DNA from 3 places in the Bacillus cereus group sp. Bce041 genome. Region 3 is predicted to be linked to each of the others. Evidence: riboswitches for the same ligand, from Rfam matches in the RefSeq annotation. Region 3 holds a riboswitch; each other region holds the start of a gene.

Region 1 (6,012 bases), on a different contig from region 3:
ATGAGGTTGGTTGCAGAAAAACGTTGCAACCGTAAAATCTTCAACGTTCTATCGCCCCATGCTTACCGAAGTTGCGAAAACCAAGCTAAAGTAGGGAGTGTGGTGCGTTAACGTACAAGATACTTATGTTCTCACCATAGGAACTACGGGTAGAGCCTGCTAAGATAACCGGTGGATACACCGGTTATCTTAGCAGGAATCTCCCACTTCAAAAAGTCCGTAAGGACGTTAAGTGGTGAGTAGTTCAATAAAAGTCAAGGAAATAGTAATGAAATCCTATATTTATACGATTGAATACAATGTCACACATTTTATAAGGTAAAAAGAAAAGGATAGATGAACAGGAGAGTATACCTGTTTACATCTATCCTTTTTTACAAAAATATGACCATATTAACTACTACAACAAGGATTTTTACCACAACAAATTCTCATATAGTTATTGAACTATTTTTTTAAATAACTAAATTAACCTCTTCGTTAACTTTAATTACGAATAATTGTTCCCCTTCACTTTCAATTGGATCAACTACATCTTCATTAAAAGATTCAACATGTTATCTACCATTTCTATTAAACAAGCGGTTTTTATTTTCCCTGATTCCTTTCCATACCTAAGGTACCCAAAAGTCCACTGGATTCCCGAGGCTACCATCCACATTTGTGGCTCTGAAAAGACATTTTGTGCCACTAAACGTAACTGTAGATTCCTGAACAAGCTAAATCATGAAAATACACACAAAGATAGATTATCTTCCATTACATTACTGTTTTGCTTCGTTTGAATAGAAATATTCGGAAGAACGCCACTTGTTCGATATCTCCTCAATATGATAAGGTGTCGTCCTGCAGCATCCACCTATTAAACGTGCACCTGCTTGGTACCATTCTTCAGATTGAATATTCAACGCGTTACATTGTTCATGACCATGCCATGTTTTTGTTTCTGGATTATAAGTTTCACCAGAGTTTGGATAAACAATAATCGGTTTTTTGGTGTTTGCCCTCAACTCTTGAATTGCGCCAGTCACAACGGTTACTGGCGCACAATTGATACCTATCGCTACAATTTGTTCACTTTTCTCAAAAGCTCGTGCACACTCCACGAGTTTCATACCTTCACTAATCTCTTTCTCATTTTTTAGCGAAAAGGAAAGCCACGCATATGTTTCTGGAAACTCACGCAATAATGTATCTAATACTCTTGCTTCTTGCAGGGAAGGGATCGTTTCAAATGCCAATAGATCTGCACCTGCTTCGATTAACGCAGACATCCTCGAACGGTGAAAGTCTGCTAATGTTTTATCTGTCACACCATAGTTGCCTACATACTCTGAACCATCTGCAAGATAAGCGCCGTACGGCCCAACTGATGCAACAACCAATGGTTTAGGCCTATTCGTTTGCGTATTTTCCTTCCAAAAATCATCTCTTGCCCTTCTTGCAAGTAACACCGTTTTCTTAATTAATTCCAAAGCTTCCTGTTCTTGTATTCCACGCTTGGAAAAACCGCTAATAGTAGCTTGATAGCTTGCTGTTATGGCACAGTCCGCTCCAGCACGAAAATAGTCTGAATGAACCTGATAAATTAGTTCCGGATTATCTAGTAACACACGTGCCGACCAAAGAGGATCGTCCAAATTACATCCATGCGCCTCCAATTCTGTAGCTAATGCTCCGTCAAGAAGCATAATGGAATGTTGGGATAAAATATCATCAATTGGGTTGATTTTGTTCGACATAATCTACGCCCCTCTTTTTTAGATTTTTTGTTAGATAATAACTTCCATAGCAAAACAAAATAAACGGTATGCCGCAATATAAGGCAATTCTCTGTGTTGGATCGAATGCAATTCCAATACACGATGCCAGACAAAGGATAAAAGAAGCAATTGGTACTAATGGATATAGTGGTGTGCGATAAATCAAGTCCTTCTCAGAATTTCCATCTTTCAAAAATTGTCTGCGAAATAGGAACTGCGAAGCACTAATACTCATCCAAACTACAACTACTGCTAGACCGGAAATGGAAACAAGTACGATATAGACAGTATCTGGTGCCACAATACTCGAAAGCAAAGCCAAAGCTCCACCCACCATGCTGAAAATGACGGCGTTGATTGGAACACCTTGCTTCGTCATTTTTCCAAAAATCGGGGATATCATATTCTTATTAGCAAGCGACCAAAGCATTCTAGAAGAGGCATAAAGGCCTGAGTTTGCCGCAGATAAAATGGCTGTTAAGATAACGAAATTCATTATGTCAGCTGAATATGGCACCCCAATTCGTTCTAGAACTGCAACAAAAGGGCTCTCTAATACCCCCGCATCGGAAATAGGCAATAACGCAGATAAAACAACAATCGTTCCTACAAAAAAGATGATCAATCTCCACAGAGTAGTTCGAATTGCCTTCGGTATCATTTTTTCCGGGTTCGCTGTTTCTCCAGCTGCAACACCTATTAATTCTGTTCCCGAAAAAGCAAAATTAACCGCAAGCATGGTCATCATAATGGCCGTAGCACCATGGGGAAATAAACCTCCACTTGTAAAATTAGAAAAGAATGGTGCAGCTTTTGAATGAGTCATCGGAAGAAACCCTAGCATTGCCGCTACTCCTAAAACAATAAAAATCGCAATAGCTATAACCTTTATCGTTGAAAACCAAAATTCGGATTCGGCAAAAAATTTAACAGTCAGGACATTTAATACAAAGATCAAAATGGCAAAAAGAGCACTCCATACCCAAACATTAATCGATGGAAACCATCGCTTCATAAGTAATCCTGCGGCTGTAAATTCAGAACCTAAAGCAACAGTCCAAGTTAACCAATACAACCAGGCTACTGTATACCCTGTACCCGGTCCAATGTATTTAACTGCATAACTATGAAATGCGCCAGTTTCAGGCATATGTACGGAAAGCTCTCCTAAACATAGCATAACTAGATAAACCACTAGCGCACCAACCAAATAGGATAGAATTGTTCCAAATGGGCCAGCTTGTTGAATAGTGTAACCCGAACTTAAGAATAAGCCCGTTCCAATCACCCCACCAAGTGATAGCATGACTAAATGACGTGCTTGCATTTTCCTTTGAAATTCTTGCCCATTTTTGTTCTCCATTTCTACTCTCCTTTAGTTATTACCCAGAAAAAACAAAAAACGCACTCTAAAAAAGAGGGCGCTACTGACAAATAAAAACGGAAGCTCTCATCTATCAGGATTATCACCCGCTGGAATTAGCACAGTGTCTACTTAAGCAGACCTGTTGCTGAGGTTTCATAAGGCCAGTCCCTCCACCTCTCTGGATAAGAAATATTTTTTTATAACCTTATCAATCCATTCAATAACTGTCAAGACAATTCTGTTTTTTAAAAAAATTATCTATTATAGAAATACAAAAAAAGGAGTATTACTATAACTGCAATCCACTCCTCCTTAGGTATTATTTAAAAATCGAACATACAAAACGTCATTTATTTATGATGCGGTTCACTAGCACTTCCTCAAAATTTGATGCACTTCACACAAATTAACCAGATCCGTAAAATCAGGAACTGGTTAATTTGTGTTTAAATAATATTTTCTATAATCTTTATATAAAAATTATAAAATTTATCATATACTTGAAACAATACATATAGAGTTACCTACCAAATCGTATCCTCCAAAGTAATTAGGTATTATAAAGTGGTCTCCTTTTTTAAAGAAATAGTGCTCACCTTCTTTAATTAACTCACCTTCTCCCTGTATTACACTAACAAGAAGGAAGGCTTTTTGTTGTTCCAAACTAGCTGATCCATCTAACTCCCATTTTTCCACTGAAAAATACGGACATTTAATAAAATTAGTTATACTCAAATCATCTACTTTTTCATTTTTAAATGTTAACTGATTCGAAATACATGGAGTTTCTATTACATCAATACTGCTTTCAAGATGAAGATCACGTAAATTACCTTCTGAATCTCTTCTATCATAATCATACAATCTATAGGTTGTATCAGAGTTTTGCTGCGTTTCTAATATCAAAATCCCTTTACCAATTGCATGAACAGTTCCACTCGGCACATAGAAGAAATCTCCAGGTTTCACCTTCACGCGATGCAACAGTTGGTTCCACTCTTTCTTTTCAATCATAGCCATGAATTCTTCTTTTGTTTTCGCATGATGTCCATAAATAATTTCCGCGTCTTTTATGGAATCGATTACATACCAGCATTCTGTTTTTCCTAGTTCTCCATTTTCATATACGCTGGCATACTCATCGTTGGGATGAACTTGAACAGATAAATCTTGATTGGCATCCAAAATTTTTGTAAGAAGAGGGAAACGCTCCCCCTCCATATTTCCAAATAAATCTCGATGGTTATCCCACAATTCACCCAAAGATAGCCCTTTATACTTTCCGTTCTTAACAATACTTTGTCCATGTTGATGTGCAGCAAAAGCCCAACACTCTCCAGTTTGATTTGATGGAATCTCATATCCAAAAGAAGTTAAATGTGTTCCACCCCAAATTCTTTCTTTAAAAACAGGTGCAAAAAATAATGGTTCAGTCATGATTTAAATCCCCCATTCTATGCTATTTCATCTAGTAGTTTGTATGCTTCTGCTTTTGTTTGAACAGATAATAACCGCTCTCTAAAACTGTCATCCATAAGTTTTCGAGAAAGCATTTGAAGGATTTTTAAATGTTCATTCCCTTCATTTCCTTTTGGTACCGCAATCATAAATATTAACTTCGCTTCCGTTCCATCAAGGCTTTTCCAATCTATGCCCGATTGTTTAATTCCAAATACCACACTCGGTTTCCTTACGGCAGCTGATTTCCCATGTGGAATCGCAATGTTTATGCCAATACCTGTAGTACTTTCTTGCTCACGGTTCATAATAGCCTGTTTAAATTCTGTCACTGAATGTAATGCACCTACATGCTTTAATTTTTGAATCATTTCATCAATGATGTCATCTCTTGTTTCCCCTTTTAAGTCCGTTTCAATTAATTCTAAACTTGTAATATCTGTTAATTTTTTTATCTCTACCTTATCTACTTGTTCGCCTCTTGCTTGAGTTTCTTGTTCCAGTTGTTGCACTTCTATTGTTGCTGAAACTTCTTTTATTTGTTCATTTTCTTGTTTCTCTAACTTTGAAACGTCTTTTTTCAATACATTTACTACAACAGCTGTCACAATAGAGCCTACAATTACAGCCACAAAAAACATAAATACATTATCTACTGCCCCTAACACTGCAACAATTGGACCACCATGTGCTACTCTGTCTCCTACATGACCGATCATCGCAATTACAGCACCCGTCATCGAACCTGCCATTATACTTGGAATAACCCGAAGTGGATCTTGTGCTGCAAAGGGAATCGCACCTTCCGTAATACCAAATAGCCCCATTGTAAATGATGCTTTACCCATTTCTCTCTCTGAATCTTGGAATTTCCCCTTACCTATGAAGGTAGCAAGTCCCATCCCGATTGGTGGAATACAAATTGCTGCAGCAATTGGACCCATAATTTCATAGTTTCCTTCTCCAATCATTGCTGAACCAAATAAGAATGCTACTTTATTGACCGGACCACCCATATCAAATGAAATCATTGCCCCTAAAATTAATGCTAAGAGAATTGAACTTGACCCTTGCATACCTGCTAACCAAGCTGTTAATGATACGAAAACTTGTGCGACAGGGGCACCAATAATAAATACAAATGCTAAACCTACAATTAGGGAAGTAAATACCGGAATAATAATAATCGGCATAATTGGTTGAATCGCTTTTGGAACTTTTAATTTTTTGATTCCTAACGCTATATAACCAGCTAAGAAACCAGCGATAATTCCACCGAGAAAACCAGCACCACTTTCACTTCCATAAAAGCTTCCTGTTGCCGCAATATATCCACCAATCATTCCAGGAACAAGTCCAGGTTTATCCGCTATACTATATGCAATATATCCAGCTAGTATTGGAACCATAAACGTAAATGATGCA
Region 2 (6,012 bases), on a different contig from region 3:
TACTAGGCTGGATGATAACACCGTTTTCAGCACATTTTTTAGGTGCAGGAATTGGACTTATCGTAAGTATGTATTGCGTTTGGCTTTTAGGGAGAAGAATTGAGAAGCTTGGAGATAGTATCGTAAAGAAAACGAAAGCACCGACGCTTGGTATGTTTAATCGTTTTGCGGCTGCTATTTTGGGCGCTATTATTATGTACGAAATTGAGCACCATATGGTGATGTGGGCATTTGCAGTAGGGATTATGGGCGGTTATTTTTTAATCGTTGTGAACTTAGGTTACTATAGCATGAAAGATGAGAAAGAACTAACAAAGAGCTAAAAAGATAAAAGACTTCTTTTTAGATGGAATAGATGATCCAGTCACGAATAGAAGCGGTCAGGGCCTTTTTTAGCCCCATACGATGTGAAACCCGAGAGATGTAGTGAGTAGGGATATAATGTATATATTCGAAGCTGTAATTTTATAATCTAGGTCACAGATGAAGAGATTAGCGTTTCACTTTATATAAGATATAGAAAGAAGCTTACGTTTTCACGTAAGCTTCTTTTTTATGTAAGTGTGTGTAACCGTTAAGCCGCATTGGGTTTTGTCGGTGAGTACGCGAAACTTTACGGTTACACGACACTTATTCATATGAGTAAAGGGTTATTCCAACAGAAAGTTTTAATTTAAGCGATTGGACCGCCTAAGTTAATAATGTCTTCAGATACGCTGTCGAACTTTTTGAAGTTAGCTTTGAATTCATTTGCAAGTTCGATTGCTTTTGCTTTGTAAGCAGCTTTATCAGCCCAAGTTTGTTCAGGCATTAACACTTCGTCAGGTACACCTGGTACGTGAAGTGGAACTTCAAGACCGAAGATATCATGTTTAGCTGTTTCAGTTTTTGCAAGTTCACCGTTTAATGCAGCTTGAATCATTGCACGAGTGTAACCTAAGTTCATACGTTTACCAACGCCGTATTCGCCACCAGTCCAGCCAGTGTTTACTAAGAATACTTTCGCATCGTGTTTCTCGATTTTTTCACCAAGCATTTCAGCATAGCGAGATGCATCAAGTGGTAAGAATGGTGAACCGAAGCAAGTTGAGAATGTTGCTTGCGGAGAAGTAACGCCGCGCTCTGTTCCTGCTAGTTTACTAGTGTAACCACTTAAGAAATGATACATAGCTTGCTCTTTTGATAACTTACTGATTGGAGGCAATACGCCAGATGCATCAGCAGTTAAGAAAATAATTGTATTTGGGTGTCCAGCAACACTTGGCAGTACGATATTGTCGATCGCATGCATAGGGTATGCAGCACGAGTATTTTCTGTTAAAGTAGTATCGTTGTAGTCGGCGATACGTGTTTGGTCATTAATGATAACGTTTTCTAAAACAGATCCAAATGTGATTGCATCGAAAATTTGTGGTTCTTTCTCGTGAGAAAGGTTTACACATTTCGCGTAGCAACCGCCTTCAATATTGAATACACCGTTATCAGACCAACCGTGCTCATCATCACCGATTAATTTACGGTTTGGATCAGCAGATAATGTTGTTTTACCTGTTCCAGATAAACCGAAGAATAGTGCTACGTCGCCTTCTTCACCTACGTTTGCAGAGCAATGCATAGAAAGAATATCTTGTTCAGGTAATAAGAAGTTCATAATAGAGAAGATTGATTTTTTCATTTCTCCAGCGTATTCTGTACCACCAATTAGTACGATACGTTTTTCGAATGAAACCATAATGAATGCTTCAGAGTTTGTACCGTCAACAGCTGGATCAGCTTTGAAATTCGGTGCAGAAACAATTGTGAACTCTGATTCATGAGTTGTTAATTCTTCTTCAGTTGGACGAATGAATAATTGATGTACAAATAAATTGTGCCATGCATATTCGTTAATAACTTGAATTGGTAGGCGGTAATTGCGGTCAGCGCCTGCAAATCCTTTGAAGACGAATAACTCTTCTTTTTCTTTTAAGTATTCTAAAACTTTAGTATATAATTTATTAAAATGTTCTTCAGAAATCGGTTGGTTCACAGCTCCCCAAGCAATTTTGTCAGCAACCGATGCTTCTTTCACAATAAATTTATCTTTAGGAGAACGTCCTGTATATTTTCCAGTTGAAGCAGAAACGGCACCAGTCGAAGTTAATTTCCCTTCATTTCGCATTAATACTTTTTCCACTAATTGCGGAACACTTAGTTGAATCTGTGCATTGCTTCCGTTCAATAATTCGTGTAAACCAATTTGGACATTCACAGTACTCATATTTATATACCATCCTTTTCATTTAATGAAATATTTCTCGTAATCCCCAACAAGAGTATAACACAATTATATAAATAATGTATACTATTTATTTCTTTTTGTTTGTGTGAATGCATTATTTCCCTATTAATATTTCATTTCAGGCGTATTGAGAAAAACTTTCAGGAAAATGTGAATATTAATTGACAAATGAATATCATTTCTTTAGTATAGGTTGGGACGGATACTCTCTTATCCCGAGCTGGCGGAGGGACAGGCCCGATGAAGCCCAGCAACCTCACTTGTAGTGGTAAATACAGGTGAATAGGTGCTAAAACCTGTGCGAGGCTACAGGTCTCGAACGATAAGAGCGAAGGGCAAAAAGCAGTATGCAAGTAGCAAATTAAACCTTTCCTCTATGTAAAGTAGGAAAGGTTTTTCTGTATGCTTGTGTGGGAGAATAAATGTATGTCGCAGTTTGTGGCAAATTAAGGATGAGTTCCGTACAATATATACAATTACTGTAGGGAGGTTTACCACATGACAAAAAAACGTCATCTGTTCACATCTGAGTCTGTAACTGAAGGACATCCAGATAAAATTTGTGACCAAATTTCTGATTCAATTTTAGATGCGATCTTATCAAAAGACGCAAATGCACGTGTAGCTTGTGAAACAACTGTAACAACTGGTTTAGTATTGGTAGCGGGGGAAATTACGACTTCTACTTACGTAGATATTCCAAAAATCGTTCGTGAAACAATTCAAGGCATTGGTTACACACGCGCAAAATACGGATTCGATGCAGAAACTTGTGCAGTTTTAACATCTATCGATGAGCAATCTGCTGACATCGCTATGGGTGTTGACCAAGCGCTAGAAGCACGCGAAGGTCAAATGACTGACGCTGAGATTGAGGCAATTGGTGCAGGAGACCAAGGTTTAATGTTTGGTTTCGCATGTAATGAAACACAAGAGTTAATGCCACTTCCAATCTCGCTTGCTCACAAATTAGCTCGCCGTTTAACTGAAGTACGTAAAGATGATACATTATCATACTTACGTCCGGATGGAAAAACGCAAGTTACAGTTGAGTATGATGAAAATGGTAAACCAGTACGTGTTGATACTATCGTAATTTCTACACAACATCACCCAGATGTTACATGGGAAGAAATCGATCGCGACTTAAAAGAGCACGTAATTAAAGCTGTAGTACCAGCAGAATTAATGGATGGAGAAACGAAATTCTTCATTAACCCAACTGGCCGCTTCGTAATTGGTGGACCACAAGGTGATGCTGGTTTAACAGGACGTAAAATCATCGTTGATACTTACGGTGGATACGCTCGCCACGGTGGCGGTGCATTCTCTGGTAAAGATGCAACGAAAGTTGACCGTTCTGCAGCATATGCAGCTCGTTATGTTGCGAAAAACATCGTAGCAGCTGGTCTTGCTGAAAAAGCAGAAGTACAACTTGCATACGCAATCGGTGTAGCACAACCAGTATCAATTTCAGTTGATACATTCGGCACTGGTAAAGTATCTGAAGACGTACTAGTAGAGCTAGTTCGTAACAACTTCGATCTTCGCCCAGCTGGTATTATTAAAATGCTAGACTTACGTCGCCCAATTTACAAACAAACAGCAGCTTACGGCCACTTTGGACGTACTGATGTAGATCTATCATGGGAACGTACAGACAAAGCAGCAGCTTTAAAAGAGCAAGCTGGTCTATAATATATGAAAAAAAGCTTTGCGCGGTGAGCGCAAAGCTTTTTTATTTATAATTACGTTGGAATAAAGCGAAGAGTTCAATGTCATGCCAATTGCCATTGCGGAATATAGCTTCTTTACAAGTTCCTTCATGTTGAAAACCGAGTGATTTATATAATTTAATTGCTCTATCGTTAAAAGAAAATACTCGTAAAGAAAGGCGATGTAAATTTAATTCTAAAAATGCATAATCCAATAATAAGGTGAAAGCTTCCTTCCCATAACCTTGCCCCCAGTAATCCTTGTTACCAATATCAATAATACATTCAGCGTTTCGATTATACGAATCAATATGAATTAAAGAAGTAATACCAATTGAAAGATGCGTAGATTTTTCTTCAATGATATAGCTCTTAGAGTCCGAAGAATGAATAAATTGCTGGCAAAGTTTTTCTGTGTCTTGAAGGGAATATTTATCAAGAGTGAGAGTAGTTGAACTCATAACGTCTATATCATTATGCCATTTATAATATGTTAGAATATCATCTTCGGAAAACTTTCGTAACTGGATACGGTTTGATTCAAACAATGTAAGTCCTCCTTTTGTATTTCCTTTTCACATGATTTACAAAGGATTGATTTCTTCTGGAACATATGTAATCAACCTTTCATTTGACGTGCTTTACCTGCGCAAAATGCACTGCTTAGTAAAAATAGCGTTGCGAATATAATACTTACTAATGTAGCGTATGGAATTGCGCCTTTTAGAGAAAAACCGACAGTGATGGAAGCGACGAATAAGAGGATGAATGTTGTTGTTAATTTTTTGTATAGTTCCATAATAGGTAGACCTCCGATTTATTTTTTAGTACAAGTTTTAAAATTGAATTCTATTATGTAGAAAATATAAAGAGTAGCTAAAGATGTGTAGTCTAGGAGTATAAGAAAGGGCACTTTCCTTTTTGTGGGTTAGTATACTTATATTGTATCATGGCGCATTATTGGCTTCATACATAATTGTGTAAAGATATGTATGATAAAATGAAGAAAAGTTTTTAAGAAAGGAAAGATAAAAAATGAGTGTAACTGAACATAAAAAACAAGCTCCAAAAGAAGTGCGTTGCAAGATTGTTACGATTTCCGATACACGTACGGAAGAAACAGATAAGAGCGGACAACTATTACATGAATTGTTAAAAGAAGCGGGACATAAAGTAACTTCTTATGAAATTGTAAAAGATGATAAAGAAAGTATTCAGCAAGCAGTGTTAGCTGGTTATCATAAGGAAGATGTAGATGTTGTATTAACAAATGGCGGTACTGGTATTACGAAACGCGATGTCACAATTGAAGCAGTATCAGCGTTATTAGATAAAGAAATTGTTGGATTTGGTGAGCTGTTCCGTATGATTAGTTATTTAGAAGATATCGGAAGCAGCGCAATGTTAAGTAGAGCGATTGGTGGTACAATTGGGCGCAAAGTAGTCTTCTCGATGCCAGGGTCTAGCGGAGCGGTTCGCCTTGCGATGAATAAATTAATTTTACCGGAATTAGGTCATATTACATTTGAGCTGCATCGCCAATGAGTAAGTATGCTGGAATTGTATTAGCAGGTGGTATGTCGAGTAGATTCGGTGAGCCGAAAGCGTTAGCAATTTGGAAGGAAACTACTTTTGTTGAGCATATTGTGAAAGTGATGGGAAATACTTTGCAAGACATTGTAGTAATTAGCCATACTGATATAAAAGAGCGAGTAGAGCAATTCGTACAAGTACCTGTTATAGAAGACATTCCGCACTATAAAGGGAATGGACCGCTGGCCGGCATTGTATCAGGAATGGAATACATAGAAGCAGATTGGTACGCTATTATGCCTTGCGATGCACCAAACGTGTCGCATGAATGGTTTACCATTTTACTAGAGCAAACGAACAATGAATATGATGCGGTTGTACCTATTATTAATGGAAGAAAACAACCGCTACTTGCGGCGTATCATAACCGCGTGAAAGAAAAGATTTATGCTTTACTTCAGGAAGAAAAAAGAAGTATGGGGC
Region 3 (6,012 bases):
TTAAAGTGACATAATATTGCTTTCGGTCAGCGAAGCAGTAATAAATAAGTGCGCCGTATAAGTATGGAAACCAAAGTAAATAAGGAATAATAAATGCTTTTACAAATGGAATCCAATCATCTACTACAGTTGTAACGTCTACTGCGTGAACAGTCGATTTATTTAATACGTCGTAAAGGGGACTTACGAGTACGAGTAGAAGTATATAACTTAACGGAAGAAAATATGAAAGTTTAAATTTCTTCATGTTGATCTCCTATGTTTAGTAATGTAAGTAAATTCAATTGATTATAATATAGAAACGTGAATTGGGCTATCGATTTTACTTACATTTTCTTGAATTAACCTTACGTTTTTGTCACTTGACTAAAAAGAAGGGGAGGGTGCTAAATGAAGCGTTTATCGTATTTCTTATTTTTTATATTGATATGCCTAGTCGGTGCTGGGTGTGCAAAGGATAAAGAAGGAGAGAAATTAGAATATAACGGAAGAGCACTCGTAATTGGAGTTGTTGGAGAAAAACCGAAAGATACGTTTAGGAATATAAAGTTTGAGGAAATGAAGTTAGGGGAACTGGAAAAGAAATCTAAGGAAGTAGATGGTTTTCTAATAATGAAAGATCACTTTCAAGAAGCCTCAACAGAGCAATATAAAAATGTATTTTCATCACTAAAGAAACCAGTGTTTTTTATCGGTTTACAAGATAAATCATATTCGATTTTTATTACAAAAGGGATAGAGTATAACAGTGCCCGAAAAGATGTAAATGCTATGTATACGCAAGGGTTTGCGAATATCGGAAGTGGTGAAGGACAACAATGGGCAGTTGGTTTATCGAATGGTGGAAATACAGAAGAAAGTATTCATAATATGTATATCGTCGTATTTCAAACAATTGCAGATTATTTAAATAGATAATGAAGGAGCCTACAAAAGAGGCTTCTTATTTTTTTAATCAAACGTTTGTTTAAGCTGTATGTTCGGTAGGAAGAAACCGATGTAACTCAAGGGTTAACAAAGAAAAATAGAGAATTAATCAAACGTTTGTTTAAGCTGTATGTTCGGTAGAAAGAAACTCCTGTAGTTCAAAGGTTAAGAAAGAAAATGGAGAATTAATCAAACGCTTGTTTAAGATATATGTTTGGTGCATAATCTAAAAAATTTATATATTTATTTTTTTCTTAACAAATGGCGGAAAAATAAGAAAAATTCGCAGGATTATTAAAAATTATCACGAAATAAGTAAAAGTTTAGCGAATAATGGTTTGAAATAATAAAACGTTTTCTATATGATAAAGGTAAAGGTTAGTAAAAAAGTAGGTGAATTTATGACAGTAACATTTTATTCATATCCAAAGTGTGGCACATGTCAAAAGGCAAAGAAATGGTTTGAGGCAAACGATGTAGCATATGAGATGATTCATATTGTTGAAAATCCACCATCAAAAGAAGATTTACGTAATTTACATGAAAAAAGTGAATTACCATTAAAAAAATTCTTTAATACAAGTGGAATGCGTTACCGTGAACTTGGTCTAAAAGATAAGTTGAAAGATGCAAGCGAAGACGAAATGTATGAGCTTTTAGCATCTGATGGCATGTTGATTAAACGTCCAATTGTAACAGATGGAACGAATGTAACACTTGGTTTTAACGAAGAGCAGTTTGAAAGTGTGTGGAAAAAGTACCAATAAGGTATTTTTACATAATTAATACATTCACTGGAGGTACAGTCATGAGCATTCCAAATAATTTACGTTACTCTGAAGAACACGAATGGGTAAAAACTGAAGGTAATGAAGTTGTTATCGGTATCACTCACTTTGCACAAGGTGAGCTAGGCGATATCGTATTCGTTGAACTTCCTGAAGTAGGTGCAACAATCGAAGCTAACGAGCCATTCGGAAGCGTAGAATCTGTTAAAACAGTTTCTGAGTTATACGCACCTGTAAGCGGTAAAGTTGTAGCAGTAAACGAAGAATTAAGTGACCAACCAGAACTTGTTAACGAATCTCCATACGAGGGTGCATGGATGGTTAAAGTTGAACTTTCTGATGCAAGCCAAGTTGAGAAGTTATTAACTGCAGAAAAATATGCAGAAATGACAAACCAAGACTAATTATAGTCGACTAAAGGACAGCCTTTGTGCTGTCCTTTTTTATTTTTTGTGAAATAATGAAATTCAAGTTATATGTAAATAAATAAGCTATTATGAGAAAAACTGTTTTTTGGTAAGGTTTCATAAGTCTTCACAATCTAAACGAGCCGCTTGCGCTTTTCTTTTGCAAAAATAAACAGGAAACAACATGAAAATAACGAATATACTATATACTAAGTTCAAGGTTGTATAGTATATGGTGATCGGGTGATGACATATGATTTATGTAGAAAAAGTCATTATTGTAGAAGGTACATCAGATAGAAGAAAGATTGAATCTATTATTCGTGAACCGGTGGAAATTGTTTGTACAAATGGTACAATTGGTTTGTCGAAAATGGATGAGCTCGTTGATCAGTTTTTTGATAAGGAAGTGTATGTGCTAGTGGATGCTGATGATGCTGGAGAAAAGTTAAGGAAACAATTTCGAAAAGAATTCCCGCAAGCCGAGCATATCTATATTGATCGCTCGTACCGAGAAGTGGCAACTGCGCCATCTACACACTTAGCAAATGTATTATGGGGAGCCGACATTGACGTTTATACAGAATATTTACGGTAAGGAATGATAGAAGTGATTGATTGGACAGGAGCCGAAGCTACAGCCCTAATAGAGAACGAAGAAAAAACAGTATTATATGTATATACTCCAATGTGTGGAACATGCCAATTAGCAAAAAAGATGTTAACAGTCGTTGAGATGACAATTGAAGGCCTCAAAATTGGGATGTTAGATTTAAATTATGCTCCGCATTTAGCGAAAGAGTATGGGATTGAAAGTGTACCTTGTTTACTTGTTTTTGAAAATGGGACACTGATGAAGAAGATATACGCATTTCATTCGGTTGAATATTTATATACGGAATTAAAGTAGGCGGCAAAATTTTTGCCGCCTCGACATATTTCTTGGGAAATATGTCGAGATGCAGGGTGGATACAGTATTTGTCGAGCGAAAATAACAGGATTGCTCTTTAGTGAGAGGGAATGGTATGTAATAGAAAGTGATATGAAGGATGTGATTTAGGGTGAGATTATATTCTTTGCTTCAATCATTTGTAAATTACGCTAATGCTCAATATCATTTAGAACCGCTTTTAAGACAAGAAGAAAAAACTGTTAATTTTCGTTTTGGAGATGAAAGTTGTTCGTTACAAATTTCAAGAGATTATATAGAGCTGGTACATGAAGAAAGAGGAACGGAACAAATCATTTGCTTAGATGAAAAGGATATAGAACAATTGGTGAATGGAAATGTACGATTGCAAATGCTAATGAATGATGGACGTGTACAATATTCGGGAACGTACCGAACGATGTTATTAGTGGAATCGATGTTTCATATATGTAAACCGATGTCAGTAGGTGCTTAAAATTCTGAAGTTTCATTTTTTGCGAAAATTTCTGTTGACATGGTGAGTGTATATTGATACAATTCAAGTCATAAAATATAGACAATTTCATAAATTTCAAATCAGACGAAAATTGAATCTGATTTCTCTTATCAAGAGAGGTGGAGGGACTGTGCCCTGTGAAGCCCGGCAACCGTCAACTTATGTTGAAATGGTGCCAATTCCTGCAAAGCAAATGCTTTGAGAGATGAGAGAGAGGGATAATGTTGTTATATACGCATAAAAACCTTTCTGCTTCTCTAAAGCAGAAAGGTTTTTTTATTGTTTGAATGTGGAGGACATTCAAATAATAAAAGTAATGATAACAGTGGACTACACGCATTAAAAATAAAAAATTGCGGAGTCGACCTAAAATCTTTATGAAATCTAGCTCCAGCGGCTAGAACAGTCGGTCGTTTCATCCCTTCCTATGAGGCAAAAAGCGCCTCTACGTCAGGGATTCAAACGCCCTCTTGTTCTAAACGAGCCGCTTGCGCTTTTTATTTAAAAAAGGGGTGATACACCATGATTCTATTAGAGAATGTAAAGAAAATATATAAAGCAAAAAGCGGTGATGTCACTGCTGTAGATAATGCCAATTTAAAAATAGATAAAGGTGAAATATTTGGTGTTATCGGATATAGTGGCGCTGGAAAAAGTTCTTTAATTAGATTGTTCAATCAGTTGGAGAAACCAACTTCTGGCCAAATTACAATTGCAAATCGTGTCATTTCAGCAATTACAGGAAGTGAACTTCGTAAGGCAAGGCAAGAAATCGGAATGATTTTTCAGCACTTCAACTTACTTTGGTCACGAACTGTACGTGAAAATATAGAGTTTCCACTTGAAATTGCAGGTGTTGATAAAGCGAAGAGAAGAAAACGTGTTGATGAATTAATTCATCTTGTTGGATTAGAAGGAAGAGGAGACGCGTACCCATCTCAGCTGAGCGGGGGACAAAAGCAACGCGTTGGGATTGCAAGAGCATTAGCTAACAATCCACAAGTGCTTTTATGTGACGAAGCAACGTCAGCTCTTGATCCGGAAACGACAGATCAAATTTTGGATTTACTATTAGACATTAATAAGCGCCTTGGTTTAACAATTGTACTCATTACACATGAGATGCACGTAATTCGAAAGATTTGTAATCGTGTTGCGGTAATGGAGAAAGGAAAGATTGTAGAAACAGGTCCAGTACTTGATGTATTCCGTAATCCGAAGCAAGATATTACGAAACGATTTGTACAGCAGTTAACGGATTCTGAAGATACAAATGAAACGATTGAAAGTTTAATTGAAAAATATCCAGATGGAAAAGTAATTCGTTTGCAGTTTATCGGTGAGGCTGTAGAAAGACCAGTGCTTCAACGATTGATGCAACGCAGTGATATAGAAGTTAGCATTTTGCAAGGAAATATCGCACAAACGAATAACGGTTCTTACGGTAGTTTAGTTGTTCATTTAAATGGTGAGGAAACAGCGATCCAGCAAGCAATAGAAGGAATTCATCAAGATCAAGTAGAGCTGGAGGTGATTGCACATGGATAAGTTACTCACAAATGTTGATTGGAATCAAATGTTAGAAGCAACTGGTGAAACGTTATATATGACGGCAATCGCAGCTCTTGCGACATTTGTTTTAGGACTCATTTTAGGATTGTTACTCTTCATGACAGCAAAAGATAATTTATGGGAAAACAAATCAATTAATACGGTGATTGGAGCATTCGTAAATATATTCCGTTCTATACCATTCATCATTTTAATTATTTTATTAATCCCATTCACAAAGATTCTTCTTGGAACAATTCTTGGAGCAAGTGCAGCTTTGCCGGCTTTAATTATTGGAGCAGCACCATTCTACGCGAGAATGGTTGAAATCGCACTTCGCGAAATTGATAAAGGTGTAATTGAAGCTTCAAAAGCAATGGGAGCAAAAACAAGCACAATTATTTTGAAAGTGTTAATTCCAGAATCGTTACCAGCATTAGTATCTGGTATTACGGTTACGACAATTGCTTTAGTAGGCTATACAGCAATGGCAGGAGTTGTTGGTGCTGGTGGCCTTGGAACACTTGCTTACTTAGAAGGATTCCAAAGAGGGAATAACGATGTAACAATCGTTGCGACAATTTGTGTATTACTAGTTGTATTTTTAATTCAGTGGATTGGTGATAGTTTAACGACTCGAATAGATAAACGATAATGAAAAACGGGAGGATGTTTCAAATGAAAAAATTGTTACTTACGGCACTTATTTCAACTTCAATTTTTGGATTAGCTGCTTGTGGCGGGAAAGATAAAGATGAAAAGAAACTTGTTGTGGGTGCTTCTAACATACCGCACGCTGTTATTTTAGAAAAGGCAAAACCGTTACTTGAGAAAAAAGGAATTGAGTTAGAAATTAAAAAATTCCAAGACTACGTATTACCAAATAAATCGTTAGCGGATAAGGATTTAGA

The links. Region 3 has a riboswitch for S-adenosylmethionine ahead of ACUN13_RS20515 (methionine ABC transporter ATP-binding protein). Riboswitches for the same ligand answer to the same signal wherever they lie in the genome.
Positions count from the first base shown of each region.
Region 1: linked by a shared signal. The riboswitch ahead of mmuP (S-methylmethionine permease) and the one ahead of ACUN13_RS20515 (methionine ABC transporter ATP-binding protein) in region 3 are both predicted to bind S-adenosylmethionine.
Region 2: linked by a shared signal. The riboswitch ahead of metK (methionine adenosyltransferase) and the one ahead of ACUN13_RS20515 (methionine ABC transporter ATP-binding protein) in region 3 are both predicted to bind S-adenosylmethionine.

Region 1 is NZ_JBQXON010000026.1:6,627-12,638, reverse strand. Features, by position in the region: gene mmuM (homocysteine S-methyltransferase) at 765-1,742, opposite strand; gene mmuP (S-methylmethionine permease) at 1,717-3,126, opposite strand; SAM riboswitch class I at 3,211-3,318, opposite strand; gene manA (mannose-6-phosphate isomerase, class I) at 3,622-4,566, opposite strand; gene ACUN13_RS30515 (PTS fructose transporter subunit IIABC) at 4,584-6,012, opposite strand, start outside.
Region 2 is NZ_JBQXON010000001.1:1,002,112-1,008,123, reverse strand. Features, by position in the region: gene ACUN13_RS05300 (ATP synthase subunit I) at 1-323, shown strand, start outside; gene pckA (phosphoenolpyruvate carboxykinase (ATP)) at 674-2,260, opposite strand; SAM riboswitch class I at 2,489-2,610, shown strand; gene metK (methionine adenosyltransferase) at 2,780-3,979, shown strand; gene ACUN13_RS05285 (GNAT family N-acetyltransferase) at 4,020-4,544, opposite strand; gene ACUN13_RS05280 (hypothetical protein) at 4,616-4,795, opposite strand; gene ACUN13_RS05275 (MogA/MoaB family molybdenum cofactor biosynthesis protein) at 5,032-5,541, shown strand; gene ACUN13_RS05270 (molybdenum cofactor guanylyltransferase) at 5,538-6,012, shown strand, end outside.
Region 3 is NZ_JBQXON010000006.1:241,914-247,925, forward strand. Features, by position in the region: gene ACUN13_RS20480 (phosphatase PAP2 family protein) at 1-247, opposite strand, end outside; gene ACUN13_RS20485 (hypothetical protein) at 391-918, shown strand; gene ACUN13_RS20490 (arsenate reductase family protein) at 1,329-1,694, shown strand; gene gcvH (glycine cleavage system protein GcvH) at 1,736-2,119, shown strand; gene ACUN13_RS20500 (toprim domain-containing protein) at 2,376-2,720, shown strand; gene ACUN13_RS20505 (thioredoxin family protein) at 2,724-3,032, shown strand; gene ACUN13_RS20510 (hypothetical protein) at 3,185-3,529, shown strand; SAM riboswitch class I at 3,655-3,762, shown strand; gene ACUN13_RS20515 (methionine ABC transporter ATP-binding protein) at 4,073-5,098, shown strand; gene ACUN13_RS20520 (methionine ABC transporter permease) at 5,091-5,756, shown strand; gene metQ (methionine ABC transporter substrate-binding lipoprotein MetQ) at 5,780-6,012, shown strand, end outside.